4 regions of the Aliivibrio sp. S10_S31 genome follow, and region 4 is predicted to be linked to each of the others. Evidence: predicted binding sites of a transcription regulator. Region 4 holds the regulator's gene; each other region holds the start of a gene.

Region 1 (7,962 bases), on a different contig from region 4:
TGTAGTATCTGGCCGTCATTTTGATACGTGGTGGAAGAAAGCGCAAAAAGAGACGCCAGAGTTATTAAACTTTGAAAAAGAAATGCTGTTCCGTGGTGATGCAAGCCATGTAACGGATTTAGATTATCCAAACTTCTGGCATCAAGGAAACTTAAAACTAAAATTAAGTTACCAATTTGAGCCGGGGCAAGACAGCGATGGTGTAACGATACATGTACCACTACCAATTTTAAACCAAGTTGAACCTCATGGCTTTGATTGGCAGATTCCAGGTTTACGTCACGAATTAGTGATGGCGTTGATTAAGTCGTTACCTAAAACCGTTCGTAAGAATTTCGTACCAGCACCTAATTATGCTGATGCATTTTTATCTCGAGCTGTACCGTTCGAAGCGCCGTTATTAGACAGTTTAGAAAAAGAACTTCGTCGAATGACAGGGTTTGAAGTGTTCCGTGAAGATTGGAAACTAGAACAGATCCCAGATCACTTAAAAGTGACATATCGTGTTGTTGACCATCGTAATCGCAAGCTAAAAGAAAGCCGTGATTTGTATGAGTTAAAAGAAGGCTTAAAAGATAAAGTTCAAGAAACATTATCACAAGTTGCGGATGATGATATTGAGCAAAAAGGCCTTAAAACATGGAGCTTTGGTGAGTTACCAACGTTGTATAAACAGAAGCGTGGTGGATTTGAAGTTAAAGCATATCCAGCGATTGTTGATGGTAAAGACAGTGTAGAAATTAAACTGTTTGAAACAGAAGAAGAGCAGCACAATGCAATGAAGGCAGGCCAACGTCGTCTAATTCTTCTTAATGTGCCATCACCAATTAAGTATTTACATGACAATCTTCCTAATAAATCGAAATTAGGATTGTACTTTAATCAGTATGGTCGTGTGATGGACTTGATTGATGATTGCATTGCTTGTGGTATCGATAAGTTAATTGATGAGCAGGGTGGTCTTGTTTGGCAACCTGAAGCCTTTGAAAAAATGAAAGAACATATCCGAGCAGAGCTTGGGGATACGGTTGTTGAGATCGCAAAACAAGTTGAAACGATTTTAACTACCGCTTTCCAAATTCAGAAAAAGTTAAAAGGGCGTGTTGATTTAAGCATGGCGTTTGCGCTTTCGGATATTAAAGCTCAGATAGAGAATCTTATCTTTAAAGGATTTGCAACGGAGTGCGGTTGGAAGCGTCTTCAAGATATCCACCGTTACATGAAAGCGATTGAGCGTCGAATGGAAAAACTGCCGATCGATCCAAATCGTGACCGTATGCATTTGCTTAAAGTTGAAGGGATCACCAGTGATTATAAAGAATTACTGAATAAGATACCGAAAGGACAACCAATCCCTGACAAAGTAAAAGAGATCCGTTGGATGATTGAAGAGTTAAGAGTGAGCTATTTTGCTCAACAATTGGGGACACCATATCCAGTTTCTGATAAACGAGTCAAAAATGCCATTGCCGATTGTTAATGTATCACCTAAACTAGAATTAATTTCGGCATGTTAATTGCTTCAATAACCATAATATTAAAAAGAGCGTCAAAGGTTGCCGCTCCCTTTTGTAAAAATAGGATTTAAGATGAAAAAGACACTTTTAGCGTTAGCTTTAGCAAGCGTATCAGCAACAGCAGCGGCAGATTCACTAGTTTACGGTGGCGTACAAGTTGGTTCTGCTGATTACAGAAGCGAGAGCTCAACGGTATACGGTGCTCATATTGGTACAGGTCTGTTACCTTTCATTGGTTTAGAAATGGGTGCTTGGAACCTAGGTTCTTACGATTACGGTAGCCAAACAACAGACGTAACTTCTGTAAACTTTGCTGTTAAACCAAGTATCGACTTTGGTCCTCTACACGTTTACGGCAAAGCAGGTATGCACAGCTGGGAAGCGAAAGGTTTCCATAAAGATGACGGCGTAGATCCATTCTTCGGTTTAGGTGTTGAATACAACATCATCCCAATGTTCACAGTAGGTGCTGGTTACAACAACTTCACTGTTGGTGACGAAAACATCGATTTCGCATCTCTTAACCTAACGGTTCACTTCCTATAATTACGAATTCTTTCGTTTTCATTATATGAAAAGATAAAAAATGGCGACCAATGCGGTCGCCATTTTTATTTGGTCATCAGTAGAATAAGTACTAATCGATTAATCGATTAATCGACTAATTGATACTCTTCTTTTAATACTTTGATGATCTCTGCTTTTGGATTATCACTTAGCGTAATTGGTGCACCAGTAATTTTTGCTGCGATATCTAAATAGGTTTTAGATAGGTCCATCATCGCTTCCAAAGGAAGGGCATTTTCTTCCGCTAAAGCAAAGCGCTCTTTCATGCGGTTTTTATTTAATAAAATATCCGGTTCAGGGAAGTGATTTAATAGAAACTGACGGAAACCTTCTTTTGAGTTTTCGATAATATGACCTGAGCGATATGCTTTGGTATCCCAAATACGAGAAGAATCAGGCGTACCAACTTCATCCATATAGATCAGTTTTTCATTACCTTGCGCATCTTCTACATAGCCAAATTCAAATTTAGTATCGACAAAGATTTGATCAATTTTAGTTAAGGCCTTTGCGATTACAGCAAAACCTTCCTTCAATAATTTCTCGTAAGTAGCGATATCTTCGATACAAGAAAAGTTAAATTTATCGTAGTTATCCTCGATGTTTTTGCGAGTGATATTTACATCATCTACCTCAGGAACCCCATCAATGCCTTTTAAAATGCCTTTCGTTGATGGTGTTAAAAGTAGTTCAGCCAACTGCTCATCTTTTTCAAGACGTTCAGGTAAGGTAATACCACAAAACTCACGTTCGCCTTGAGTGTATGCACGCCACATAGAGCCAGTAATATATTGACGACAAATAGCTTCAATCATTACTGGTTTTGCTTTTTGAACAATCCATACAAACGGGTGTGGAATATCAAGAATATGACTATCAGCTAAACCGTTGTCTTTAAATAATTGAAACCAATGGTTAGAAATAGCATTTAGTGCAGCTCCTTTACCAGGAATACCTTTCAAATCGCCTTCACCACGCCAGATACAGTCGAATGCAGAAATACGGTCACTGATCACCATGATAGCTAGGGGAGCATCAGGAGCGACGTTGTATCCCTTTTCTTTAATAAGACGGCGACTGTCTTCTTCAGTTAACCAATACACTGAACGTACTTTACCGCTATGCACTGGTTTATCAGTACGAATAGGTAAATCGTCATTAACTGCAAGCACTTGATCGGAAAGACTCATTGTAGAATTCCTATATAAAGAAAGTTTAAAAACTGAGAGCATCATACCAGAACTATTTGGGACTACCACAAGAAAAGCAAACGATTGCTATTTTTTCTGTTAATTTTCTGAGTTGAGCTAGATAGGTGCAATCAGTTAAACTGAGCGACTAATTAAAATAAAGAGAAGAAAGACGTATGTCAGCTAAAAAAATGATCGCTACTGCCCTGTTAATTATATCTGGTAATGCGTGGGCGAGTATGTGCCCAGTGAATGTTGAAAATGATGTTCTTTTAACGCAAAACGGCGAAGTGAAAGTTGAAAAAGCACAAGATAAATTACGAATTGATCAAGATGGTCGAGTTTTTGTGAACGGTAAAGAGTTACAGTTAACTCAAAAGCAAAAAGAGGCGATAGAGCGTTATCAGCAACAAGTGTCGACTTATATTCCTGAAATTGTCGACTTTACTGATAAAGGCATTGCCGCAGCTAATGATTTTGTCAGTGAAATTGAAACCTCATTTGATGCAAAAGGATCATTTGAAGGCGTTAAGACTAAAATTGATGAATATGGCCACACAGCCAAGCAAAAGTTTTATCAAGGAAAAGACATGGTATTAGAGCATGACTTTTTCAAAGAAGTGGATACCACTTGGAAACAAGATTTTGAAGTGATGATGCAAAGTATGGATAAAGAACTTTTTGCGAGTGTATTTAACTCTTTGTCTTTAAAGATGCAAGAAGGGGAATTGAACTTTACTGAGTTACAGCAACAGTTTGCTGATGTGCAAGTTAAGATCAAAGAGAAAATGAAACAACACAGCACAGAAATGAAAGACGAAGCACAAAACTTATGTGATTCAGCAAAAGGCATTGCACAAGATGAACAACAGTTGCATCAGTTAATTCCTGAACTGCAACCATACCCAGTTTTCAGCATTTAATTACCGAATTCGTATTATTGAACTTAAAGAGAGCAAAAAATGTTAAATACTCATCAAACGATCATTTTTTCAAAAACAGTATGTCCTTTTTGTGTTAAAGCAAAAGCAATTTTGGACGATAAAGGCATTGAATATAAAGTATTAACCTTAGATGAAGATCTAACAAAAGAAGAAATGGTTGCTTTAATTCAAGAAAAAGAAAACATTGCAGTGAATACCGTTCCTCAAATCTACCTTGACCGTAAATATATCGGTGGACATGACGATTTAGTGGCGTTTTTTGAGCGTCAAGACACCGACATGGATTTAGGTGATTTTGAACTGTAGAATACAGTAAATTAACATAGTTAACCCAAATGCTTTGGGTTTAATGATAAATAAGAGTGATAAGTATGTGGAAATCTCTTCTAACATTAGTGGAAGATGACTCAGTTGTAGTATTACGTTTTCCTGATAAGTTTCAGCCGGATGAAGAACCGACATTAAAAAGCTTTAAAGATTGTTTAGAAGAGATTAATGCGTGTAATTTTTATTTTGATGAAAAAATCATTACAACGATTATACAAGATGTGAAAAACGGCATGATGACTCATCATCAGAACCGTACGGTTGCAGCTCGACGTGATGCAGAAGTTATCATTGCGATAGAAGAGCGTGACATGAAAGCGACGATGGCTGTCATCGGTGCGTATGGTGGTCGTGATCTTGTAAGTAGTGATGTGATTTCTGGCTTAACGAGCATGGAGATCACCCGTGGTATCAGTAAAAATGCACTCAAGAAAATCATGTTTTTGAGTCGTAATTTACCTGCTGGTGAGAAAGTGTCGCTTGTTATCGCTAAAGGTAAAGAACCGATTGATGGTACCAACGCAAGTTTTGTTCCCCTAGTTGAAGATTTTCGTGAGCAAGCATTAAAGCCTCAGGAAAAAGAAGGAGAAGAAGATAAAGTTGATATGCGTGATCTGGGTGAAACCATCACGGTTGTGGAAGGCGATGAACTGATTCGACGTATTCCACCAACAAAAGGTGTTGATGGTTTTACCGTTCGTGGCGAAGTGATTCCAGCAACCGCGGGAAAAAATACCAAACTGCGAGCAGGTAAAGGAGCGACGATATCTCCTGATGACCCTGATCTGGTTATTGCTGCGACATCTGGGATGCCTTGGATTAACAAAGATGGTGCAGATGTCGATAACGCACTTTGTTTGAATGCGGTTGATATTTCAACAGGCCACATTAAGTTTAAAGGTAGTGTGATTGTAAGTGGTGATATTGCACCAGATATGATTGTAAGAGCAACTGGCAGCGTAACTGTTGGTGGCTTTATTGAATCTGCTGATGTTCAAGCGCATGGCGATGTCATTGCTATGAAAGGCATCATTGGCCACCAAGTAGAAGCGGGTGAAGATTACACGTGTTTTGTAAAAGCAGGTGGAAAAATCACGGCTAAGTTTGTGCAATCAGCTGACTTACAAGCGTCGGGTGATATTGAGCTTGGCATTCATGCAATTCAGAGTTTCATCAAGAGTAAGAACTCAGTTACGGTAATGGATAAGACTGGCCGTAACGGCTCTATTGTTGGTGGTGAAGTTTACGCAGGTTCTAATATCACGACCGTAAACTTAGGTGCTACGGCAGGTACTGAAACATTAGTAAAAGCATTTACTCGTTTTGATAAGTACAAAGAGAACATCGTTGCTTTAAATGCCAAATACAAAGAAGCGCAAGAAAACACCATGAAAGTGGTTCGCGCAGAAATGGATTTAGCAAAAATTCCAAAAGCAGAGAGAACACCAGAGCAAATCGAACGTGTGCAAAACATGAAAGAAGAATCGAATCGTGAAATTGCCGCTTCAATGCACCGTTTCCAGTCTGCTGAAGAAGATCTAAGAAAACAACTAACTGAAAATGTTGTTAAGGTTACGGAACGAGTTTATCCAAAAGTGACGATTCAGTATTCAGATGAGCAAGTAACCACTAAACGTGAACACAGTCCATGTAAGATCTACTTTAATGAATATGAAATAAAGATAGATCCAATCGTTTCTAAAAATACGAGTTTAACGGATGATTAAGCGTCAGTTCGATTAGAATCAAATGATATAAAAACCGCTCATCGTAGCGGTTTTTTGTTGCTAAAATGTGCGAGTGTAAAATATGTGTTAGAGCAATGATAAGGTAAAGAGCTAAGAATTATTAAGTGTGATCAATGTCCAATTTTCTACTTGCGATAAGAACAATATTCGGGATACTAATAATTAGAAACAAAAAATAATGCTTTTCAATAGGATGTTGAAAGTAGATGTTGGAATATATCGAGGCAATTCATGAGCAATAAAATAGAGTTTGATTACAGCTCGTTTCTTGTAAATTCAAGTAAGCAAAAGTGGACGTTTTCGCAAGCGTTAAAGAGTATCATTCCGACATTCGGAACGGTATGGAATGCTTCTGTTCATGATGCAAGACCATTGTCAGAAAGACTCCAAGCTGAAGCGCTTCAAGTGCTTTCTTCTCATATTAATGACGAATCAAATATTATTCGTTTAATTCGCCTAGCGCGTATTGAAGGGATCACCGATCTAGAAATTAAACTGCCTTATACTTTGGATGAAGAGCAGATTAATTATATTCTCGAAAACACTTTCACAGACATTTCTCAATCAACTGATGATTTTGATTTACTCCATGTCCACCTAAATGAGAAAACACAGTAGTTGTTAATTTACAGCTATGCTCACCTATATTTAATGCAATACGGTTAATTTTCTGTTCAGGGTTAGCCATTGTGAATCGGAAAAATAAAAACAATTAGCATTAGAAATAATGGCACTGGCTGTGCCTAATTGTTTTGCTTTTTCGATCGTTTCACTTTCCGTTAAACGATGAGATTCTTTTAAACGTACGAATTTACTTAGTTCAATACCATGCTTTAGAAGCGATTCACTACTTGGCATTGCTGTATTTGCAGTAATGAAAATCCATTTATTTTGTTTAGACAAGCTTTTTAAAATTTGAATAAACTGGCTCTCACACTGTGCATTTACTTGGCTAGCAGCGCTAGAAATGCGTTGAGAGATAGAATAATTAAATGAGTTTGAGTAAGTAGTAAGAGCCATTGCTGTGTTCATAATAAAATACCTGTTCATCCATACAGTGTGTATTTATACAGTACTTTTAAATCGGTTAATGATCAAGCTATTTTTGCTTGTTTATTGAGATCTTAAACGCAATTAAAGCAGCTTTGATTTTAAGTTATTGAAAGAAAAGGACTGTTGATTTTTACCTTACGTAATGAATTTATATGGTGAGGTTTGGTATACTGGCGATAAGAACTTTTAATGGTTAAAAACTATGTACGACAAATCTTTATTAGACCCAATTTATTCTTTTCTGCAGTGTGAAACGCCTGACGAATGGATAGAAGAAGCAAAAAAGCCTGAAAACTTATCGGTTATTTTGCGTGACCACTTAATGTGTGAATTAAAAGCAGCACAGAGTGCAATGTATTTAATACGCAAATACGCTGTTGATGCTGAAGGAGCAAAGGCGTTATTGGATTGGTTTAAACCGTATGAAGAATTTGCCTATAAACACGTAGGGTCATTAGAGACGCTAAAGGGTAAAAGTAACATCTCTAAAAAGATCACTGCACGTGCTGATTCACCTTATAGCCAAGATCTGATTGATAAAATGGTGTTATTGATAAAAGAAGAGCTTCATCATTTTTATCAAGTATTAGAAATCATGGATCAGCGTGGTGTGCCT
Region 2 (7,962 bases), on a different contig from region 4:
GCGGGTGGTTCATTATTAGTCTTGGTTTGCTTAGCACTCTTTATCGACAAAATTGATAGAGGTAACAGCTAATGTGGGTCATTCTTACGCTTATCGTTTTTTACTCTGCTCGTTGGTTTGCAAAACGCTTCCCTCACCCAGTGAATAACCCGTTATTGCTGAGTGTGTGTATTATTATTCCTATCTTGATGGTTCTGCATGTACCTTACGAAACCTATTATGCTGATAATGCTTTCCTAAGTTACTTGTTACAACCTGCCGTGGTTGCACTTGCTTATCCTTTGTATGAGCAATTACCTCATATTCGAGCCAACTGGAAAATCATCTTGCTTGCATGTAGCGTGGGCTCATTGTTCTCAATGATCTCTGGTGCGTTCCTTGCGGTTTGGATGGGAGCCGATATGCAATTGGTTGCGAGCATTTTACCAAAATCAGTGACAACACCAATTGCTATGGCTATTTCAAGTCAACTTGAAGGCGAAGCGGCAATCGCAGCAATCTTAGTACTTCTGGCTGGTTTGATGGGGGCAATTTTTGCTTACCCAATTTATAACATGTTAGGTATTAAGAGCTCACTTGCTCGTGGTCTAACAATGGGTAATGTCTCTCACGCATTGGGTACAGCTCAAGCTGCTGAAGAGAATCCACAAGATGCAGCATTCAGTTCATTAGCCCTAGTTATTTGTGGGATCATCACTTCTCTCGTTGCACCGATTATCTACTCTTTCATGGTAATGATGAAATAATCGCGCTCAAAACAGCACCAATATGGTGTGACTTCTCTCTCATTGATGTAATTTATGTAACTTTACATCAATGAGTGTGATTTTGATCTATGTTTCCAGCTCAATTGTCACTAAAATGATCCTATAAGAACTTAAAAGGATCACCCTACTCATGACAAGACTACAACAACGCTTAGAAGAAGCCCTAGCTAACTTACCTGACGCCCTGCGTACTTCATTAACACCAATCATCAATGCTGAATTTAAAGGTGTTATTAGCAAGGAACAATTTCAATCACTGCAAGCTGACAGCGAGTTAAGCGATAAAGAATTACGCTTAGCATTATTACCTCTTGCTGCTGCTTTCTCTGTTGCTCCTATTTCTAATTTTTATGTCGGTGCGATTGCTCGTGGTTTGACTGGTAACCTTTATTTTGGCGCAAACATGGAATACAACGATGTTCAACTTGGCCAAACTATTCACGCTGAACAATCAGCAATTAGCCATGCGTGGATCCAAGGTGAAACGGGTATTTCTGACATCACAATTAACTTCAGCCCTTGTGGTCACTGTCGTCAATTTATGAATGAACTAACCACCGCTGATTCTTTAATGGTTCAACTTCCTGAACGTAATGAAAAATCACTGCAAGAATACTTACCTGAGTCTTTTGGTCCTAAAGATTTAGGCATTGAAGGCGGATTACTTGCTCCTCTTTCACACAACTTAGCGTTAGAAACTGACTCTCCGCTATTACGTAAAGCATTAGAAGCGGCAAACCGCAGCCACGCACCTTACTCACATAACTTAAGTGGTATTGCGCTTGAGATGGAAAGTGGCGGAGTATATTACGGTATGTATGCTGAAAATGCGGCATTTAACCCAAGCTTACCACCACTACAAGTGGCACTGGTTCATGCAAATATGTCTCGTGAAGACATCTTAACGGTTAAATCAGCTGCGCTAGTTGAAGATCACAAAGGCGCAATTAGCCACCTTGCGATTACACAAAGCACATTAGAAGCACTAAATCCGGATGTAACATTAGAGTACGCGTCTTTATAAGAAGTAGAAATTATTCTATAGATGACTTAAAAGGAGGCTTTGTTAACCTCCTTTTTATTTGATTAACATCTTTAATGTCTATTGATTGCCTTTCCAACGAATAGCCACATCAATCAGTTGTCTATCCATTCCTTTTTGCCCAACTAATGAAATCCCCCAAGGAGAATCATTTACTGTAAACCAAGGTAAATGCAACTGAGGTAAATCCGCCAAGCTTGCTAGCGAAGTGTATTTTAAAATTTGAGCATTCAATTTGTATAACTGCTCATCCGTTGCCGTTGTGGGCGGTGCAATATTGGCTGTTGTTGGCATAAGTAACAGTGTTTTTTCATCTAAAATGGATTCTAAAACAGAAATCACTAACTCTCTTTGTTCTAAAGCGATCCTTTCATCTTTATATTTTAAAGACGCAAGCCACTTCATCTGCATCCTTATTTCATTACCTACTGCCGCTTTGTTCTTTTCATACCACAGTTCTAAATTACGCAAACCTCGCGTTGCTGAAAGCACTTTGAAGCTCTCTGCTGCCTTAGTGGTGATAATTTTACTGATCGATTTACTACGTACTATTTCATAAGGTGAAGAAGCAATTAATGTCTCTAACTTTGTTTTGGCTTCTTCTGGAATATCAGTAAATAAACTATCAAGCACAACAATACGTTCCACTGTCACTAATGGAGACATAGGCGTAAGCACGGTTGCTACTTTTCGTATATCTGATAAATTTTTTGCCACCCACCCCAATGAAGTATCTTCTTTTGCAATACAATCGATACCTTGCATGTTTACTGCACTGGCTGATGCTTTAAAACCATATAAACCGGCATATAAAGCAGGAACACGAATCCCACCACCAAAATCAATGCCTAAACCAATATCTGCATCACCATTAACCACGGCTGCGACAGTACCACTCGATGAGCCGCCAATAAAGCGTCCTTCGCTGTTTTTATTTGGTATTGGTGCATAGTGTGGATTGTGTCCATGTAGACCAAACCCAAATTCGTCCATTTGAGTTTTACCGACAAATATAGCTCCTTTTTTTAATATAAGATCAACGGCAGGAGCGTTCTCTCTCGCTTTTCTTTGCTCTAATAACCACGTTGGATTACCTTGGCCATTCGGCGTATTTTTTATATCAATGCAATCACTTACGACAAATTTTTTATTTTCTAAAAGGCCATAAAACGCCCATTGTTGTGACTCAACTTCATGAGAGACATACATGGTTTGCTCATCCATAACTCAGCGTACTGTTTAATTTCAAAAATGCAGCATACCAGTCACATAAATGAATACAATTTCACTTATTCTCATTATCAAGAAAACTATCAGTTACGTGATCCAGTTTACATTTTTAATTCCATTCTATTTATAAGGAATAAATAGCAAACGTTTGCGTATTTAATTAATTTTAGTATGATAGCGCCATCTTTCTTTATTACATGAGAATTTCATATGTTTGGTACAGCTCTGTCTTCTTCTGCAACAAAAGTATTATTACTTGGTTCTGGTGAACTAGGTAAAGAAGTGGCTATTGAATGTCAGCGTCTTGGTTTTGAAGTGATTGCGGTTGATCGCTACCTTAATGCTCCGGCAATGCAAGTGGCTCACCGCAGTTACGCGATTGATATGCTTGATGCCAACGCCTTAGAAGAAGTCATTAATAAAGAACAACCTGATTTTGTAGTTCCTGAGATCGAAGCGATTGCAACGGATAAGTTAGTTGAACTAGAGAAACAAGGCCTTAATGTTGTTCCAACGGCTAACGCGACAAAATTAACCATGAACCGTGAAGGTATTCGCCGTTTAGCCGCTGAAGAATTACAACTGCCGACGTCTCCTTATCGCTTTGTTGATAGCTATGAAGAACTTGTTGAAGCTGTGAAATTTGTCGGTATGCCTTGTGTTATTAAACCGGTAATGAGCTCTTCTGGTAAAGGTCAGAGTGTTATCAAAACAGAAGCAGACATTCGTACTTCTTGGGATTATGCGCAAGATGGTGGCCGCTCTGGTGCTGGACGAGTCATTGTTGAAGGGTTTGTGGATTTTGATTATGAGATTTCATTATTAACCGTTCGTGCTGTTGATGGTGTTCATTTCTGTGCGCCAATTGGTCATCGTCAAGAAGATGGGGACTACCGTGAATCATGGCAGCCACAAGTGATGACTGAAGCTGCATTAAAACAAGCACAAAATGCGGCAGAGAAAGTGGTAAACGCGCTTGGTGGTTATGGCTTATTTGGTGTAGAGCTTTTCATTAAAGGCGATAGAATTTACTTCAATGAAGTTTCCCCTCGCCCACACGACACAGGTCTTGTGACACTTATTTCTCAAGAGATGTCTGAATTTGCCCTTCATGTTCGTGCCTTTACTGGAATGCCAATTAATCAAATTACGCAATACGGTCCTTCGGCATCGTCAGTAATTTTAGGTCAAGGCACTTCAACTAATATTCGTTTTGATGGCTTAACAGACGCACTTTCACAGCCTCAAACTCAAATCAAATTATTCGGTAAACCAGAGATTGATGGACGTCGACGTTTAGGTGTTGCGATTACACGTCGTGATAATTTAGAAACCGCTATTGAGGATGCAGTAACGGCTTCAAATAAAGTTCAAGTGATCTATTAAGTTACAAATATGTATAACAGAATGGTTTCAAATACCGTTCTGTTGTACCTTTTTAACCTTCTTATTCTTTTTTTACTGCTAAATCCATTTAATTTGCTTTTTTCGTTACCTAACCGTTGCAAACTTACAGGATTAACAGGTATAAATAAGCTAACTCTTTTATTTTACTTACACCATGGATGATGACTATGTTTGAAAAAATCGCTGCCGCTCCTGCTGACCCTATTCTTGGCTTAACAGATGAATTTAAAAATGACCCTCGTGCTGAAAAAATCAACCTTGGTGTTGGTATTTACAAAAACGAAGCGGGTCAAACTCCAGTTTTAACCACAGTTAAAAAAGCAGAAGCAGTATTGCTTGATACAGAAAAAACAAAGTCATACCTAACCATTCAAGGTACCGCAGAATACGGCCTTGCAGTACAAAAGCTACTGTTTGGCGCAGATGCACAAGTAATCACTGAAAAACGTGCACAAACAGCTCAAGCTCCAGGTGGTACTGGTGCGCTACGTGTAGCTGGTGAATTCATCAAACGTCAACTTGGCGATGTGAAAATTTGGATCAGCAACCCTACATGGGCAAACCACATTGGTGTATTTACTGCTGCTGGTATTGAAACAGCGCAATACACTTACTACAACGCAGAAACAAAATCTAAAGACTTCGCTGCAATGCTAACGGATTTACAACAAGCGGAAGCTGGTGATGTGGTTCTTCTACACGGTTGTTGTCATAACCCTACTGGTATCGATCCAACTGCTGATGAGTGGGAAGAGCTAGCTAAGCTGTGTGCAAATAAAGGTCTACTGCCATTATTTGACTTTGCATACCAAGGTTTTGCAAAAGGTGTTGAAGAAGATGCGGCTGGTTTACGTACTTTTGCTCAATACTGCCCAGAGCTACTTGTAGCAAGTTCATTCTCTAAGAACTTTGGTTTGTATAACGAGCGTGTTGGTGCATTTACTCTTGTTGCTAAAGACGCAACGGTTGCTGCGGATGCATTCTCTCAAGTTAAAGCTATCATCCGTTCTATCTACTCTAACCCACCAGCTCACGGTGCTGCTGTTGTTACGCATATTCTTAATGACGATGCGCTACGTGCAGAATGGGAACAAGAAGTCGCTGAGATGCGTGACCGTATTCAAGAGATGCGTACTTTGTTCGTTACAACACTAAAAGAGCAAGGTGTGGATGCTGACTTTAGCTTTATTGAACGTCAAAACGGTATGTTCTCTTTCTCTGGTCTTTCTAAAGAGCAAGTAAACCGCCTGAAAGAAGAATTCGCAATTTACATCGTTGGTTCTGGCCGTATCAGTGTTGCAGGTATGACAAAAGACAACATGCTTCCTCTATGTAAAGGTATTGCTGCGGTTCTTTAAGAATCAGAAGTAATTGTAAGATATAGAAAAGGCGCTTTAATTAGCGCCTTTTTTTTGCCAGTTTCACACTTTCTTAGCCTGAATGACAATGTTCCTTGGGGTATCTTCTTTTAAACAAAACTCCCCGATACGAACGTTATAGCCTGCCTCTTCTAATAATAAGACACGATCCAAACATAACCACACTTCCAATGGACGTTTAAATACTTGCTGCACTAAATCGCACTTTTCCATCACTACAAAGGCTTCTTTTCCTTTGTTTAACCAGTGAGAGAAATCAACATCATCTGGTAATTGCAGCTTTTTATGCTCACTAGCCCATCGACAAAAAGCGTCAAAGCCATCACTTAATAATGATTTTTTAATGCTTGGTACAGGGACATAATGATCATTGCCAGTAACACACTGCTGCAAGGCATTAAACCCTAATCGATATTGCATTTCCTGCTCTCGATGATGTTGTGTGCGTTTCCCAGCGGTTACTGTCTCTTGCAGTGGCAATCGCAAATCATCTTTAGATAAACGGATCTGCGCTTGTTTTGATAATGCAGACAGTCCTTCATAAACCGATGACTGAGTTAAATGAAAACAGCAAGGAGATAAAGTAACGGCATCTATCGACTTATCGATGCCCTTTTGAATTAAACTTACATGAAGATCACCACACGCATGCAAGGCGATTGCATGTTGGTTAGCTTTAATCAGTTCAGATGCACTTGTTGCCAACGCATCGCCTTGAATAAACGTCATGTTTAATTGGTGTTTATCAGCGTATTCTTGACCGCTATGGCATAAAGCATCTTGCCACTCTAATGTGGTGACTGGTTTACCCGATACCACATTAAGGACTCGACCTAAATATCCTTTACCACCACACCACTCTAGCCATTGACCTTTGGGTTGTGAGTATTGAATACCCAACGCACTTAGATTGGTAATTTGTTGCCACTTACGACCGTTAATTCCTGAATCCAATCCCTTTGGCATCACTAGCGGATCCGCTTGCAGTTGCTCAAGCTGACTTAATGCATAAAGGTCATTAACTTCTGGAATAAAAACTGAGAGTGCTTGCGTTAGTTTTTCAGGGGCTCGCTTTAATTCCTGCACCTCTGCCAGAGTTAATCCATCAAGCCAATGGCTTAAATTTTCATGCGTGGTGCGCCATGGATAATCTGAACTATGAAAAGCAGAAAATTGCCAAAAAAAGACCGTCTGCGATAACAAACGGTCTATATTTAAAAACTGCTGAGAATGCATTATATGCCCCTGAAAATAATATCAGGGCGATCTTAACGGACAGGAAGGTTTATGTCTTTAAACATCTCTTCAATTTCATGATTATTTTTCAGCATCGTTGCTTGCTCAACAATTGGACGTGTTAAATGCGGTGCAAAGCGTTCCATAAAATCAAACATGTAGCTTTTTAAGAATGAACCACGCTTAAAGCCAATGGTTGTGGTACTCGCATCGAAAATATGGCTTGCATCAATGGCTACAAGATCAGAGTCTCGCTCTTCATCCATTGCCATGCTTGCTATTACACCAACACCAATTCCTAAGCGAACATAGGTCTTAATGACATCTGCATCGGTTGCTGTAAAGACAATTTTCGGCTTTAGACCCGCTTTATTAAAGGCACTATCCAAGGCTGAACGACCCGTAAAGCCAAATACGTAAGTAACTAATTCAAAAGCGGCAAGATCTTCAATCGTCACTTGCTGTAGTTGTGCTAATGGATGATCTTTTGTGACCACAATAGAACGGTTCCAATGATAACAAGGAAGCATGATCGCATCTTGATATAAATGAAGAGCTTCCGTTGCTATAGCAAAATCAGCCGTACCTTTGGCTATTGCATCGGACATCTGGCTTGGTGTGCCTTGATGCATATGCAATGAAACCGCTGGATATCGATTCTTAAAGCCTTTAATTACATCCGGTAACGCATAACGAGCTTGGGTATGCGTAGTAGTAATATTTAAAGTTCCTTTTTCTGGGTGCGTATGCTCACCAGCAACCGATTTAATACTCTCAACTCGAGATAAAATTTCACGTGAGATTTTAACGATCTCTTCACCTGATGGGGTTACTCTTGTTAAATGTTTACCACTGCGCTCAAAGATCTGAACACCAAGTTCATCTTCTAATAATCGGACTT
Region 3 (7,962 bases), on a different contig from region 4:
GCATTCTTAATCAAAGACCCTCATGCACTTGGTTTAATTGTGATGCTGGCATTAAAAGAAGTGCCGTTTTTACTGCTAATGAGCATCTCAATTCTTACTCAACTCAAAATTGATCAAATTGAGAAAGTCAGTGCCTCTTTGGGTTATAGCAAAGCACAAATGTGGTGGAAATGCGTGTTTCCACAATGGTTAACAAAATTGCGTTTCCCTATGCTTGCGGTTATTGCGTACAGTTTATCTGTTGTTGATGTCGCATTAATTATTGGGCCAACCAACCCACCGACTTTTGCGGTTTTAGTTTGGCAATGGTTTACCGAGCCTGACTTGAGTTTACTGCCTCGTGCAGCGGCTGGAGCTGTTGTACTTTTCGCTATTGCTTCTCTATTAATCGCTTTTGCTCGCTTGGTTGAATGGACGATAACAAAAGGCATTAGATGCTGGCAATATTCAGGCCGTAGCGGTATTTCTCTTCCTGGTAAATCACTTTTCTTACTCATCATTTCACTCACAGTGTTAATGGTGCCATTAATGCTTATCTGGAGTTTTGCACAACGTTGGCGCTTCCCAGATTTATTACCAAGTCGTTATAGTGAACGATTTTGGCAACTAGAATGGGACAGCATTTTAAGCACCATAAATCAGAGTCTTTCCATTGCTATCATTACCGCTTCTATTGCGCTAGTGCTTGCCGTGTTAGCTCATGAATACCGCATTAAATACAAATGGCAAGTTCCGGGCTATATCATTGCGATTCCAATGCTTATCCCTCAACTTTCTATATTATTTGGCTTGCAAGTGGTGACACTTTATCTAAGTAGCGATTCCTATTTCTTCTGGGTGTGTTGGGCACATGTTTTCTTTGCTTTCCCATTTGTTTACTTAGCTCTCGATGGTCCTTGGAAGAGTTTTGATACGGGTCTTACTCGTGTTGCTCTAAGCTTAGGAAAATCACCATTTCAAGCGTGGTGGAAGGTAAAAATGCCGATCTTACTTCCTGCTATTGTTTTTGCGTGGGCGGTTGGGATCAGCGTGAGTTTAGCGCAATACCTTCCGACATTAATGCTCGGCGCGGGTCGAATTAGCACGATTACAACTGAAGCGGTTGCGCTTTCAAGCGGTTTTGATCGTAGAGTGACTGCGATATACGCAATTTGGCAGGCTTTACTACCGTTATTTTTCTTTACCTTTGCGATTATGATCAGCCGTTTGCCGATGAAATGTCGCCGTCTTTCTATTTAAGGTTAATTACCGAATGTGTCTTTATCTCGAAAACCTCGCCATTCATAAAACCGGTGGCGAAGCTCTATTTACCTCTCTAAACATGAGGGTAAAAAAAGGAGAAATCCTAACTTTAATGGGGCCTAGTGGCTGTGGAAAATCCACTTTATTAGATGTCATTGCTGGCCATCTTTCTGATGAATTTTCTTATTCTGGAAACCTAACTCTAGACAGTACTGATTTAACCAAGCTCCCTGCTCACAAACGTAATGTCGGGATCTTATTTCAAGACGACTTGTTATTTCCTCACCTCACCGTTTGGGAAAACTTAGCATTTGCACTACCCAATGCCATCAAAGGAAGTGCTCGTAAGACACAAGCAATGCAAGCATTAGAGCATATCTCATTAACTAAACTCGCCAACTCTTTTCCTGCTCAGATTTCTGGTGGTCAACGAGCTCGCATCAGTTTAACTCGCATGCTACTTGCAAAACCCAAAGTGGCCCTTCTGGATGAACCATTTAGTAAACTAGATAAAGACCTTCGCATTCAATTTAGAGATTGGGTGGTTGAACAGCTAAAAGAAGCCAATATTCCGGCTTTAATGGTGACACACGATAAAGAAGATGTACCACAAGGAAGTCGAGTACTTACTTGGCCTTGGGAGATAACTCATGCTTGATAGTTTCAGTATTAAAGTGATTCGTTGGCCTTTAGCGCAAAGTGCCAAGCTCATTAATAAACTGGGAATTACCGCCAACCAAACGACGCTATTTGGCTTTGTTTTAGGTTGCTTAGCCTTCCCTGCTCTTATTGCAGAGCAATATTTGTTGGCTCTAGTATTTATTGTCTTGAATCGCATTTGTGATGGATTAGATGGGGCATTAGCTCGAATACAAGGCATAACTGATGCAGGAGGCTTTCTTGATATCAGTTTGGATTTTCTGTTTTATTCTCTGATCCCTTTTGGATTTGTTCTCGCCAACCCTGATCAAAATGCCATTGCGGGTGCGTTTTTAATTTTCTCATTTGTTGGGACAGGAAGCAGCTTTTTGGCTTTTGCTATTATGGCAAGTAAACAAGGAATTGATAATCCAGTTTATAAACACAAATCCCTTTATTACATGAGTGGCTTAACCGAAGGAACAGAAACCATTGCGTGTTTTATCGCATTTTGTCTGTTTCCAACCCATTTTGCCATTATCGCCTATGTGTTTGGTGCCGCTTGCTGGTTTACCACCTTTACTCGCATTTACTCTGGGTTCCATACTTTAAAACCGTAAGTTTCATCAACTCCACGCATAAAAAAACGGATGGTTTATGCCATCCGTTTTTAATTTTGAACAATCTATTATGGCAACTTAAATAGCCCAACCACCAACATAGAAAATAATCAATGCAATCGTGATAGAGACAATACCAACATTCAGTTTCTTAATCTCGCCAGCAAAAACACGGCCAACAACAAGTGTAGTAAAGCCGATCATGATACCTGTTACGATGTTTGCAGAAAGAATAATGAATACCGCACACACAAGGCCAGATAACGCATCAACTGAATCTTCAAAATCCAGTTTAGATACATTACTTAGCATTAATAAACCAACGTACATAAGTGCAGGAGCCGTTGCATAGGTAGGTACTAAGTAGCTTACTGGCGATAAGAAAATCATAACTAAAAATAATACGCCAACCACAGTTGCTGTAAGGCCTGTTTTACCACCAGCAGCAGTACCTGCCGCCGATTCAATATAAACAGCAGCCGGTGCACCACCAACAAAACCAGCAACCATTGAGCTTGCAGAATCCGCTGTTAATGCCTTACCACCATCAATGATTTTACCGTCTTTATCTAATAAGTTTGCTTGGCCTGCTAACGCACGGATAGTACCAGTCGCATCGAACACTGCCGTCATAACTAAAGCCACGACAACAGGAAGAATCGCAGGTGTTAAAGCACCCATGATATCCATAGAACCGATCAATGAACTACCGTCAGCAGTTTCTAAACTCGGCAAAGCAAAGAACCCATTGTAAGTTACGCTTGGATCAAAAATTAAACCGATGATTGAAATAGCAACAATCACTAATAAAATGCCACCAGGAACACGTTTCTTTTCTAAACCAAAGATAGCCGCAAGACCAAGTACTGACATGATCACAGAAAACGAAGTAATGTCACCTAGCATAATAGGCAGACCCGCATGTGCATTTTTTACGATAAGCCCCGTGCCATCTGCTGCAATTAACAGTAAGAAAAGGCCGATACCAATACCAGTACCATGAGCAATACCTGATGGTAAGTTATTTAAAATCCACTGACGCACGCCTGTTACCGTAATAAGTGTAAATAAAGCACCCATAATAAATACGGCACCAAGGGCAACTGGAATACTTACGCCTTGACCTAATACTAAACTGAACGCAGTAAACGCGGTTAGTGAGATAGCACAACCAATTGCCATTGGTAAATTAACCCATAACCCCATTAACAATGAGCCAAATGCAGCAACTAAACAGGTAGCAACGAATACTGCACCAGTATCAAAGCCTGCCGCTCCTAACATGCTTGGTACAACAATAACCGAATAAACCATCGCTAAAAAAGTAGTTAAACCCGCGATCATTTCTGTTCGAACTGAACTACCACGTTGTGAAATCTTAAAAAATCCATCCAATTTCTTTCCAAAATTTGATGTTGTTTCAACTTGTTGAGCATTGTCCTGAGACATGGAACTATCCTTACTAAAGTGCGTTAAGTTGCAGTCATAATTTGCGCGCATTTTCACATAAACTGAGCGAGATATAAATAAGCAATCGTTACCGTAATGAGAATTCAAGAGGTTATAGTGAATAAAAGTCTAATGAGAAATGAAGTGATTTATTGATTTTTAAAAGAAAAATATCAACTAATACGTTCACATATTTTTTTAATAATTATTGATTTTTCCTTGTCAAAAATATGACCCACCAGATTCACCCAGCTTTTATTTAACAAAAAAATAAAACTCGCCTTAAATAAGACCACTAAAGCATCACATAACGGAAATGAATCAGATTTGATTTCACAACATAAATAATAAATAAGACAAGGTTATAGAAGGTATCAAGAAAAAACAGTCACAAAACCTCAATAAAAATACAGTATGGTGTAATATTTGCTTACATTTCACTGCTGAAATTTATCGAGACAACAAGAGACAAACACATGAAGACAGATCCGTCTAACAATAAAGAAGTTCTATTTCCCAAAGAATATAACTTGTTATCAATCACCTCCCCATCAAGTCATATTACCTACGCAAGTAGCAATTTTTGTGAAGTAGCTGGATTTACGTTAGATGAACTGAATTCACAACCCCATAATATCGTTCGCCATCCAGATATGCCGAGTGAAGCATTTAAAGATATGTGGTCTCACCTAAAAAACAAAAAATCATGGATGGGATTAGTTAAAAATAAATGTAAAGACGGAAATTACTATTGGGTTGACGCCTTCGCATCTCCTATCCTTCAAAATGGTGAAATAAAAGAGTATCAATCTGTTAGATTAAGTCCTTCTCGAGAGCATATTGCTAACGCTGAAAAAGTATATGCATCATTAAAATCAGGTAAGAAACCATTTAAACTAACATTGCCAAGAACTCGTTTATGGCAACGCTTTGCTTTAACATTAATACCTAGTTTTATTGTCGCGGCTCTGATTTCATATCAATGGTCCCCTTTATTTGGTTTAAGCCTCTTGAGTACACTTTCGCTATTGAGTGTCTATTCATTAACTCGTCGTTTAGAGCAATTATCAACTAAAGCAAAAGCGGTCTTTGATAATCCACTAATGGAATTAATTTACACGAATCATGTGGATGATATTTCAGAAATAGAACTGGCGTTAAAAATGCGTCAATCTGAAATTAACGCCATTATTGGACGTATTCAAGACTCTAATGAGCAGATTGAAACACTAGCGAAATCATCAACTTCTAACTGCCTAGATACCGTTAATAACCTAAACGAACAAACTCAAGAAACCAATCAAGTTGCTAATGCTATCCAAGAAATGTCAGCTTCCGTTAACGATATTGCGACAAATGTTCTAAGTACAGCTCAAGCAACAGAAGAAGCATATCAAGTCACTTCTGAGGGAATGGCAACAGTCACAGAGACAGTAAACTCAATCCAAATGCTTTCAACACAATTAACCAATGCCTCCAATATCATTGCAACACTGGAAGCTCGCGGAAACGAAATTGGTTCTGTGTTAACCGTGATACAAGCCATTGCAGAACAAACAAATCTATTGGCATTAAATGCGGCAATCGAAGCTGCACGAGCCGGAGAGCAAGGCAGAGGATTTGCCGTTGTTGCTGATGAAGTCAGAGCATTAGCTCAGCGAAGTCAAGATTCAGCAAAAGAAATTCAAGATATGATCAAACAGATACAACAAAGTACACAAGATGCCGTTGAAGCAATGGAACAAGGAAAATCACTATCTGGCGTATGCGTAGATTCAGCAAATAAATCAGGCCATACGTTACAAGAATCCTTTGAGCAAGTGAGTGCAATTGCTGAAAAAAACACTCAAATATCCGTTGCGATTGAGCAAATTGTCAAAGTATCCGAAGACATGAATACAAACATTCAATCAATTAATAATGTCTGTGAGCATACACACAACATTGCAAATGAAACGATGAAAGAGTGCAGCACTCTCTCAGAAACAATTGATTCTCAAGGAGCTCTGGTCGCTCAATTCCGAAACGTATAAATATCCAATAAAGACAAAGCCCAATGTGATTCATCTTAGGGCTTTCGTCTTTAAATCTGCGTCTTTTTAACTACAAATTGAGCTTTTTATTTATCCGACTTTCTCCTTACTTAATTTATGCCATAATCACAGTTCACAAGTCTGCATTAAAGGGAAGAAAATGACTGCTACCGCTTATCTTAATGACTTAAACCAACGTTATTTATCTATTCATCGCACCAAAGAAAACTTCTTCTGGGATACTTACATGGGGCTGAGTGATGATCATAACGGCTCAACAGAAGCTGAAACGGCTTGGACGCAATTCTTAAGTGATGCCACACAAATTCCAGCTATAAAGCAACAAATCAAACAAGCTGAATCCATTACAAATACAGAGGAAAAAGAGCAAACTCTGATTGGATTACAAGGCTGGTTAGCTACATTTGAATCACACGCTATTGAGTCTGAAACCGCACAAAAGCTAAAATCAGAACTGATAAAATTTGAAGCCGGTTTGTTTGAGAAAAAACAAAACCACACCATGACTTATGTGAATGAAGCGGGTGATACCGTTGAAGGGTCTCTTCCTGTTCTTGCATCTGTTGTTCGTACCAGCTCTAATGAAGCGACACGTCGCTCTGCTCACCAAGCCTTTCTCGATTTAGAACAATGGCTACTACAAAATGGTTTTATTGAACTGATCAAACTGCGTAACCAATTTGCTCGCTCTCAAGGATTTGAGACTTTCTTTGATTATTCAGTAACGAAAAAAGAGAAAATGAGTGCTGATGAGTTATTTACCATTTTGGATGACTTTGAAAAGCGTACCCATGAATGTCATCAACAAAGCTTAAACCAACTAGCTGCTGATAAAGGGAAAGACGCACTACTTGCACATAACTTCGTTTTCTCATTTGCTGGCGATGCTATGCGAGATTTAGATCCCTATGTGCCTTTCTCTAAATCATTACGTCGTTGGGTTGAATCATTTGGCCGCTTGAATATTGAGTTTTCAGGTGCAGAGTTAACATTGGATTTATTAGATCGTAAAGGTAAATATCCAAATGGATTCTGTCATGGTCCAATACCTTCGTTCTACGATCAAAACCAATGGGTTGCAGCAAAAGTTAACTTCACCAGTAACGCTAAGCCAGATCAAATTGGTAGTGGTTATGATGGTATGAATACCTTATTCCACGAAGGTGGTCATGCAGCTCACTTCTCAAATGTAAAAATGAACGCTCCGTGTTTTTCTCAAGAGTTTGCTCCCACATCAATGGCATACGCTGAAACTCAATCGATGTTTTGTGACAGCTTATTAACCGATGCTGACTGGTTAAAACAATACGCATTAGATGATAATGGTACTCCTGTTCCTGATGAGATTATTAAGGCTATCATTGATTCCAAACAGCCGTTTAAAGCATACCAAGAGCGCAGTATTTTGGTTGTACCTTACTTTGAGCGTGCGTTATATCGATTAAGTGACGAAGAACTCACGCCAGAAAACATCACTGCACTAGCTCGTGCTTCAGAGAAGAAAATCTTAGGGTTAGCATGCAGCCCTCGCCCACTAATGGCAATACCACATTTAGTGTCAGATGAAGCCGCTTGTGCTTATCATGGCTATTTACTTGCGCACATGGCGGTATACCAAACTCGCGCTTATTTCACTGAGAAATTTGGCTACTTAACTGATAACCCTGAGATCGGCCCATTGCTTGCAAAACATTATTGGAATGCGGGTAATAGTGTTAGTCACAATGACTCTATCATTGCATTGACAGGAGAAGGGTTTAACGCGAAATACTTAGCTGACGAGTGTAACTTATCTGCACAAGATGCATGGAAAGTAGAGCAAGATAAAATCGCAGAGTTAAACTCTCGAACTCAAGCAGACGTTGCACCTCTACATGCCAACATCACGATTGTTGATGGCCCAACAACATTAGCAAGCAATGCTGAGTCTAATCAAAAAATGTGTGATGATTTTGAAG
Region 4 (7,962 bases):
ATTAGCATTTAACTCTCCGTTTGTAGACTTTATCGCCAAAATGCTGACAAATCAGCTAACATGTTGAAAAAACGGTCTATTTTGGTCGCCATACTTTTATTTCAGATTGCGGCTTACCTTGCTCTTTACGATCATTTTTACGCTTAGGTGCCGATTTGCTAAAACGCCCTTCTTTGGCTTTTTCACGACGATTTTCTTTAAACGTATTATTTGAATGATGATTTCTTCCTGAACTCGCTTTTTTCAATACGCGAACTTTACCATCAATTTCTTTTACTTTGCGAGACGCTTCTTCTGTCTTACTTGATGTTCCAATCATTCCGTTTAGCTGGTCCATCTCAGCTTGACTTAAATAACGCCATTCTCCAGAAGCAAGCTTACCTAGATCAATATTCATAATACGAACACGTTTTAATTTGAATACTTCATAATCTAAGTACTCACACATTCTACGAATTTGACGATTCAATCCTTGAGTCAAAGTGATACGAAATACAAATCGAGATTCTTGCTTAATCTTACATGGCAAAGTTACCGTATCTAGGATCGGTACACCCGCAGCCATTTTTTGTAAAAACTCATCAGTAATCGGCTTATCAACACGAACCACATATTCTTTTTCATGGGCGTTACCCGCTCGCAGGATCTTATTTACAATATCGCCATCATTAGTTAAGAATATTAAACCATCCGACGGTTTATCCAATCGACCAATAGGAAAAATACGCTGCTCATGATTAATGTAATCAACAATATTACCTTCAACATGTCGCTCTGTCGTACAAGTAATTCCAACAGGCTTATTAAAAGCAATATAAATACGATCTTGTTTCTCTTTTAACGGCTTCCCATCAACCAAAACTTCATCGCCATCAGCTACTTTCGTTCCCATCTCAGGGATCTTGCCATTAATCGTAATACGTTGTTGATCGATAAGTTTATCGGCTTCTCTTCGTGAGCAATATCCCGTATCACTAATAAATTTATTCAGACGGGTTAATTTAGGTTCTGGTGATGTCATGATGTACCTCAAAAAAGTGAACAGCCGCAGTGTATCAGAAACGAATAAATATCCAATAAAAAAGCACCCTAAACCAATGCTTAGGGTGCTTTACTACAACGTAAATAAATAATTATTTCGTTTCAATATCAGTATCAGTTGTCTTTACCTGCTCACTAGTCTCATTTGCTGTTGTCTCTATCGCAGCAGACTCAACTTTGGTCTCAGTGCTTTCTACTGGCACCACTTCAGTATTATCGGTGGTAGTTATTGTCCCTTCTTCTTTCACCATCTCTTGAGCGTGCTCTGTTTCAAGCGCTGGAGACGTCTGCTTTTCAGCATCAGATGGGGCTTCATTCGCTTCTTTATTTACTGTTGTCTTTTCGGCGTCTTCTTTTGCTTTATATGTTGCAATTACGCTGTTCAAGTTATTAATTAAATTATCATTTCGTTCTAATTGTTGCGTTAATACTAGAACTTGTTTTTGAACATTTGCTCGTGCATCTGTTTGCTTCTCAATCGTACCGTTTAATGTTTCGATTTCTGAATTTAACTCTTTAATCTTCTTTTCTAAATCAGCTGTATTATTTATAGCATGCATTTGTTGTACAGCAGATAAGATCTCTGTTGTTTGCATACGTAATGGCTGATCACGGTAATCATCACCATTTATTGCTTGTGAAATCGATAACAGTTTATTTTCAAACTCTAAAACCGATTGTTCAAATTGACCATTCTTTACTGCTTTTAATAGCTTAACTTCAGCAGCCATATTTTTTAGGTGATCTAATTGAAAACGAGTTTTAGCAACTACATCGGCAATTAAATCTTGATCTCTATTATTTGCTTGAACCGCTTTTTTCGTTTTATCCAGTTCTGCTTTTGTTTGCCCATAACTAATAGGAGCAATGGCTTTAAAGCCTTTTTGCGTCAATTGAGAAAATTCTTTTTCTAATGGCTTAACATGAATTGTTAATGAGGTATCAATCTCAATCACTTTTGCTTTTGTTAGAAACTCAGCTTGTTCAGTTTGAGCTTCAGCAATGTCTTCTTCAATTACAGTTACAAACAAGGCTTTATATTGATTGTATAAACTAGAGAAATCTTGCGGATAATATTTTGCAACATCGATAGATTGCATATAGTTCATTTGCGCAATAGCATCAGACAAAACTGTATCAGCTTTATTCTTATACGTTTTTAATTTATCTAACTGTAAGTTAGCATTCTTAATTAGTGCGATATATTTTGCGGAATAAGAACCAGAAGAGAACATCGAATACTCTTCATTTATTAATGCTGGCTCTTGCTCTACTTCAAGATAAATTTCTTTTGCTTCATTCCATTCATCCATCATTAGGCTATATGAATCTTCTGAGTAAATTTTAAACTCAGCGGCTGAATCAAATACCGTTTTATCAAAATTATATTGTTTCTGTAACGCCTCAAATGTTGAAACTACAGGCGTATTTATTTCTGATGTTTGTTCTACTGCTGTTGCCTCTTCGTTTGTACTTTGACAACCAACCACACTCATCAATGCTGAAGCAACCACTGCTATTTTGAAATATTGTTTCATCCTAAATCCACATCTTTATTATTAGACACTTGTCTTATTTATTGGAAGGGCGATATTACTATAACATTTCAATTTAATCAGCATTACGTATGTAAAAAAACAAAACATAAAATTCAGGCATAAAAAAGCCGCTCATAGTATGAGCGGCCAAATCAAAAAATTAACTATATTAAGTAAAATTAGTCACCTGCGAACATGTAACCTTCACCATGAACAGTAACAAAGATTTGTGGGTTTTTAGGATCCACTTCCATCTTTGCTCTCATGCGTCTAATTAATACGTCAATTGTTCTATCGTTTGGTGCATCAACACGGTGGCTAATCATATTTAAAATACGTTCACGAGATAAAACCGTATTAGGGTAAGAAGACAACGCAACTAACAATTCATATTCGGCTTTAGTTAATTTAACTGGTTCACCGTTATTTGATAATGCTCTACGTTGAATATCAAATGTCCATTCACCAAAACGAACAACGTTAGACTCATCTAACTCAACTGGCTCGTTTGCAAGTGACATACGCCAAAATAGATTTTTAACGCGTACAAGTAATTCACGTAACTCAACGGGTTTCGTTACGTAATCGTCAGCACCCATCTCTAGGCCAACGATTCGATCAATACTATCTGTACGTCCTGTTACTAAAATAATACCAATATTGGATTGGCTACGTAATTCACGCGCCAACAATAAACCGTCCTCTCCTGGTAGGTTTATATCAAGCATAATTAAATCAACTTTTTGTTCAGCTAAAATAGAACGCATTTCTGCACCTGTTTCAGCCTCGCTCACTTGATATCCCTCGGCTTCAAAGTAGCCTACAAGTTTAGAGCGAGTTACCACTTCGTCTTCAACAACTAAAATGTGATAGCTCATAATCTTCTCTTTATTTTTGGTTATTTGGATAGTTCTTATCTTATTCTATTCATAATCTGTAATAATGCCAATTCTCAATTGATATTTCTGTATTTTATTTGATTCAAAACAATTATTAATAAAAATTGAGCTTTAACCTTTACAAACATCTTTATACACCCTGTTAATGATAGGTGCTATTCCTTTTCATACTTATCCAGTACAATTTAGGAATAATTTTTTTGGAGCATAAGATAAATGAACGAACTTACTGCGTTTAATGAGCAACGCGCTGAAATATACTGGTGGCTATCTAGCCTATTATCAGCAGAATTAACGACAGAACAACTTGAGCAATATGGCAGTTTTGAAGTACGTACTTTTCTATCTAATTTAGCTGAAACACCAGAACTAAGTGATTCAGTTAATGCATTAATTGAAAAATTAAATGCCGTGCAAGGTCGTGAAGATGCACAACTTGAACTTTCTGCTGATTTTTGTGATGCCTTTTTAGGCTCAGATAAAAGTAGTGCGCTACCGTACGCTTCTATGTATCTTGATAAATCAGGTTTACTAAACGCAAAACCTGCTCAAGATATGCGTGAATGGCTTACAAAATACAATATTGCACAAAAAGCTGAATTTAATGAGCCTGCTGACCACATTGCCATTGAATTAGATTTTTTAGGTAATTTAATTGTGATGACAAATCAGCAAGCTTCTGAAGATGAATTTGAAACTTATATGAATGCTCAACTAACCTTTATTAATGAGCAACTGTTAAGTTGGACACCTCGATTTAATGAAATTTGCATCGAAAGAGATAAATTTGGTTTCTATGCTGCAGTAACAGGCTTACTTGTTACATTCCTAAAGCTAGATGTGAAATTTCTTGCTGGCGAATAATATAAGATAATTGCTTTTATTATTTATGTTAAAAAATATGTGATATAAATCAAAAGCAATATCAAAATTTATTAAATCAGTAATTGTTTGCACTATGCTTTAAAGATAAAATGTGATCGCAAACGATAAAATTTGTATTGAAATGAAAACCGCATTTTACGCGGTTTTTTTCATTTTTAACCAGGGCCTATTTATCTTCCATCAGTTCTTCTAGTTTAGAGCTACACCTTTTTTGTTGGAAAATAAATAGCCCCTTATTACCTATTATAAGGTTTATATATGGCTACTATTAAAGATGTGGCGAAGCTGGCAGCAGTTTCAACAACCACCGTTTCTCACGTGATAAATAAAACGCGCTTTGTTGCTGAAGCAACACAAAAACGTGTTTGGGAAGCAGTTGAAGAATTAAACTATGCTCCAAGTGCGGTAGCACGCAGCTTAAAGTGTAATACAACACGTACTATTGGTATGTTAGTAACACAATCATTTAACCCATTTTTTGCAGAAGTAATGCATGGTGTTGAAAACTATTGTTACAAGCAAGGTTACACACTATTCATGTGTAATACTGAAGGCGACCTAGAAAAACAAAAACACTATTTAAGAATGTTGGCGGAAAAACGAGTAGATGGCCTACTTGTAATGTGTTCAGATTTAAATGAACAATTACTGACCTTACTTGAAAAAAACACCGAGCTACCAATGGTTATTATGGACTGGGGTCCTGATAGCCCGCGTACAGACAAGATCATTGATAATTCAGAAGAAGGCGGTTACTTAGCGACGAAGCATCTTATTGAAAATGGTCACACTCATATTGCATGTATCACAGGTCAAGCTGATAAAGTGACTTGTAAAGAACGAGTTCGAGGTTTTGAAAGAGCTCATGCTGATGCAAATTTATCTTTTAATCCAGAATGGATTCTAGAAGGTGATTTTGAGTGTGCGTCTGCATCTAAGGCGGTTGACAAAATTCTTTCTATTGAAGAAAGCAAACGCCCTACTGCACTATTCTGTTTTAATGACATTATGGCATTAGCTGCAATTAGTAAGATTCAACAATCAGGCTTACGTGTACCTGAAGATATTTCAGTTATCGGTTATGACAATATTGAATTGTCTGCGTATTTCTCACCACCATTAACAACGATCCATCAACCTAAACGCCGTGTAGGTAAAACAGCGGTTGAGATTTTGTTGGAACGAATTAAAGATAAAGATCATGAAAGACGTATATTCGAAATGCAACCAGAGGTTGTTACACGTAGCAGTGTTTTAAATCGCCTTAAATAATTTGCCTGACTTCATAATAAAAACCATGCCAACGAGCATGGTTTTTTTATGCTTACTAAACTCAATCTTAATTCTCAATAATAAAAAACCTATAAATACTGACTATCGATCTCTGAATTTTTATAAATATCAATATTAAAAGTATTAAATAAGAGAAAAGTTGAACCGACCTAACAAATTTCGATGAAATATTTTGGAACTAATATCACATTTATGAATTTTCTGTTCCAACATTTCTTATTGATTGCTATATCATCAATCTTGTCACGAACATGGCAAACTACATGAAAATGTAGGACGCAAAGCTTCCGGCCTAAGTATTTATATAAGGTAGCGGGGTTGCCGACGGCAAGTGGTCGATTCTATCCCTTGTTAATTTTTACGTTAAAATAACAATACTTAGTTTTCAACTTGCTACTATTTCCTCGGGCTCAGTTGTTTAGTGACATAGACTTACTAACCGAGAATTATTGCAATGGATAAACCAGTATTAAAAGACTCACTTCGTCTACTATCTTCACTAGGAAAGATCACTTCTCGCTCTATGTTTGGGGGATTTGGAATCTTCATTGACGACACCATGTTTGCTCTTGTAGTTCAAGATAAGCTTCATTTAAGAGCAAGTGACGAAACAATTAATTTATTTAAAGAACAAGGCTTTGAACCATACGTTTATAAAAAACGTGGATTCCCAGTTGTAACAAAATATTTTGCTATATCTCCTGAATGTTGGGATGAACCAGATTCAATTTTGATTCAAGCGGTTGTTGCTTTAGATGTAGCGAAAAAAGATAAAGAAAAACAAAAATCAGCAGGTCCTTCTCGTATTAAAGATTTACCTAACTTACGACTTGCAACAGAAAGAATGCTGAAAAAAGCAGGAATTACAACAGTTGAAGAACTGAAAAACACGGGCTCTGTTAATGCTTATAAAGCAATACAGCAAACACATTCAAGTTCAGTAAGTGATGAATTATTATGGTCTTTAGAAGGGGCTATAAAAGGAATGCACTGGTCTGTAATTTCTGCAGAAACACGTAATGAATTAAGAAAACAGCTATAATTAATATTGTTTTAGATTCATTTTTATTATGTTGTATTCTATAACGCATAGAATACAACATAATCACTACTATCAGCCTTAATCGACTGGTTCTTCATCTACTTGCATCATAAAATCAGTAATCCAACCAATTAATAATATCATTAGCCAAGAAACCATAATTGAATTTGGTACTTCAAACTTTGGCGAAATAATTAATGTAGAAAAACCAATAACAGGTAAAAGCCAAGATAGCATAGGTAACCAATTTCTATACTTTGATCTTCCGATACTTTGTAAACACACAATCAGCCCTGTAATCGACAATGCTACCAAGGCTGCATGTTGTAAACCTCCAATCCATAAAGGAATAACAAGAACTAATGGCCACCACGCATTTCGATTAACTGGTTTCCAACTTCTTGCCGCAATCCAAACTAATATGACACATACAATTTGAGTCAATGTAGCCCACGCACTTCCAGTTAATTTTTCTTCATATTGTAAAGCCATGATCCCAGCTTGCATCGCAATAACAACAGCAGCAATAAATACGATTAAGTGTATGCTTTTACGGTGTGAAAAGATCACCATTAATAATGGAAACAAAGTCCAAACAGAAATAGATAATGGCATTGGTTGGTATTGAAGTGTAAAACCAAATAATGATAAGCCAATTAACAATACCCAAGTAGCAACCCCTCCTTGAGGGATCAACCATAAAATAGGTATCGCCAAAGCCAATAATGGTAGCTCTCCCCCACTAACACCAAATGCTAAAACGCCAACAATAACTAAAACAAAACTTAAAATGATCGATAACACTGCTAGAAACATCGCTTTCCCTCCATGGATCAGAGTTGTTCACTTTGTTATTATTCCAGTGTAGCGTTATTAATCATCTTTATCACTGACCCACTTCACTTTTTTATTAAGGGTTTGTTTATGAACGAATTCACGCAGAGCATTTATTTAAACTTAACCCAAATTCCATTCGGACGAATTATCAGCTATGGGCAACTAGCTAAACTTGCAGGTTATCCAAATCATTCAAGACATGTAGGTAAAATACTATCTCGTCTTCCTGAAGATACTTCTTTACCATGGTTTAGAGTTGTTAGTTCACAGGGAAAAATTTCATTATCAGGAGATAATTTTATTCGTCAGCGTAAGGCACTAGAAAAGGAAGGATTAACAATAAGGGATGATGGAAAAATTCTAAATTTCAAGCAAGTAATAATGCAATAATAGCACTATTACTTGCTTAAATAGATCGATTACTGAC

Evidence for each region. The regulator PurR, encoded in region 4, represses purine synthesis genes. The targets are predictions, from matches to a motif close to TNANGNAAACGTTTNCNTNA.
Region 1: a site for PurR is predicted at 3,347-3,366, ahead of HC728_RS13505 (phosphoribosylaminoimidazolesuccinocarboxamide synthase). Genes of this name have one in related genera too.
Region 2: a site for PurR is predicted at 3,176-3,195, ahead of purT (formate-dependent phosphoribosylglycinamide formyltransferase). Genes of this name have one in related genera too.
Region 3: a site for PurR is predicted at 4,028-4,047, ahead of HC728_RS11005 (NCS2 family permease). Genes of this name have one in related genera too.

Annotation. Positions count from the first base shown of each region.
Region 1 covers NZ_JAAUWR010000015.1:19,588-27,549, forward strand. Annotated here, with positions in the region: gene hrpA (ATP-dependent RNA helicase HrpA) at 1-1,480, shown strand, start outside; gene HC728_RS13500 (outer membrane beta-barrel protein) at 1,590-2,063, shown strand; gene HC728_RS13505 (phosphoribosylaminoimidazolesuccinocarboxamide synthase) at 2,171-3,274, opposite strand; gene HC728_RS13510 (YggN family protein) at 3,451-4,197, shown strand; gene HC728_RS13515 (glutaredoxin) at 4,237-4,524, shown strand; gene HC728_RS13520 (DUF342 domain-containing protein) at 4,590-6,272, shown strand; gene HC728_RS13525 (transporter) at 6,525-6,911, shown strand; gene HC728_RS13530 (hypothetical protein) at 6,942-7,325, opposite strand; gene miaE (tRNA isopentenyl-2-thiomethyl-A-37 hydroxylase MiaE) at 7,549-7,962, shown strand, end outside.
Region 2 covers NZ_JAAUWR010000015.1:29,111-37,072, reverse strand. Annotated here, with positions in the region: gene HC728_RS13580 (CidA/LrgA family protein) at 1-72, shown strand, start outside; gene HC728_RS13575 (CidB/LrgB family autolysis modulator) at 72-746, shown strand; gene cdd (cytidine deaminase) at 898-1,791, shown strand; gene HC728_RS13565 (amidase family protein) at 1,870-3,033, opposite strand; gene purT (formate-dependent phosphoribosylglycinamide formyltransferase) at 3,250-4,425, shown strand; gene HC728_RS13555 (amino acid aminotransferase) at 4,614-5,804, shown strand; gene HC728_RS13550 (methyltransferase) at 5,868-7,061, opposite strand; gene cysB (HTH-type transcriptional regulator CysB) at 7,094-7,962, opposite strand, start outside.
Region 3 covers NZ_JAAUWR010000011.1:18,118-26,079, forward strand. Annotated here, with positions in the region: gene HC728_RS10990 (ABC transporter permease) at 1-1,239, shown strand, start outside; gene HC728_RS10995 (ATP-binding cassette domain-containing protein) at 1,253-1,900, shown strand; gene HC728_RS11000 (CDP-alcohol phosphatidyltransferase family protein) at 1,893-2,501, shown strand; gene HC728_RS11005 (NCS2 family permease) at 2,580-3,950, opposite strand; gene HC728_RS11010 (PAS domain-containing methyl-accepting chemotaxis protein) at 4,427-5,983, shown strand; gene HC728_RS11015 (M3 family metallopeptidase) at 6,144-7,962, shown strand, end outside.
Region 4 covers NZ_JAAUWR010000008.1:97,694-105,655, reverse strand. Annotated here, with positions in the region: gene rluF (23S rRNA pseudouridine(2604) synthase RluF) at 77-1,021, opposite strand; gene HC728_RS09045 (hypothetical protein) at 1,134-2,579, opposite strand; gene torR (two-component system response regulator TorR) at 2,759-3,457, opposite strand; gene torD (molecular chaperone TorD) at 3,695-4,342, shown strand; gene purR (HTH-type transcriptional repressor PurR) at 4,622-5,635, shown strand; cyclic di-GMP riboswitch class I at 5,900-5,982, shown strand; gene tfoY (DNA transformation protein TfoY) at 6,111-6,698, shown strand; gene HC728_RS09020 (hypothetical protein) at 6,777-7,514, opposite strand; gene HC728_RS09015 (MGMT family protein) at 7,623-7,925, shown strand; gene HC728_RS09010 (YbaY family lipoprotein) at 7,955-7,962, opposite strand, start outside.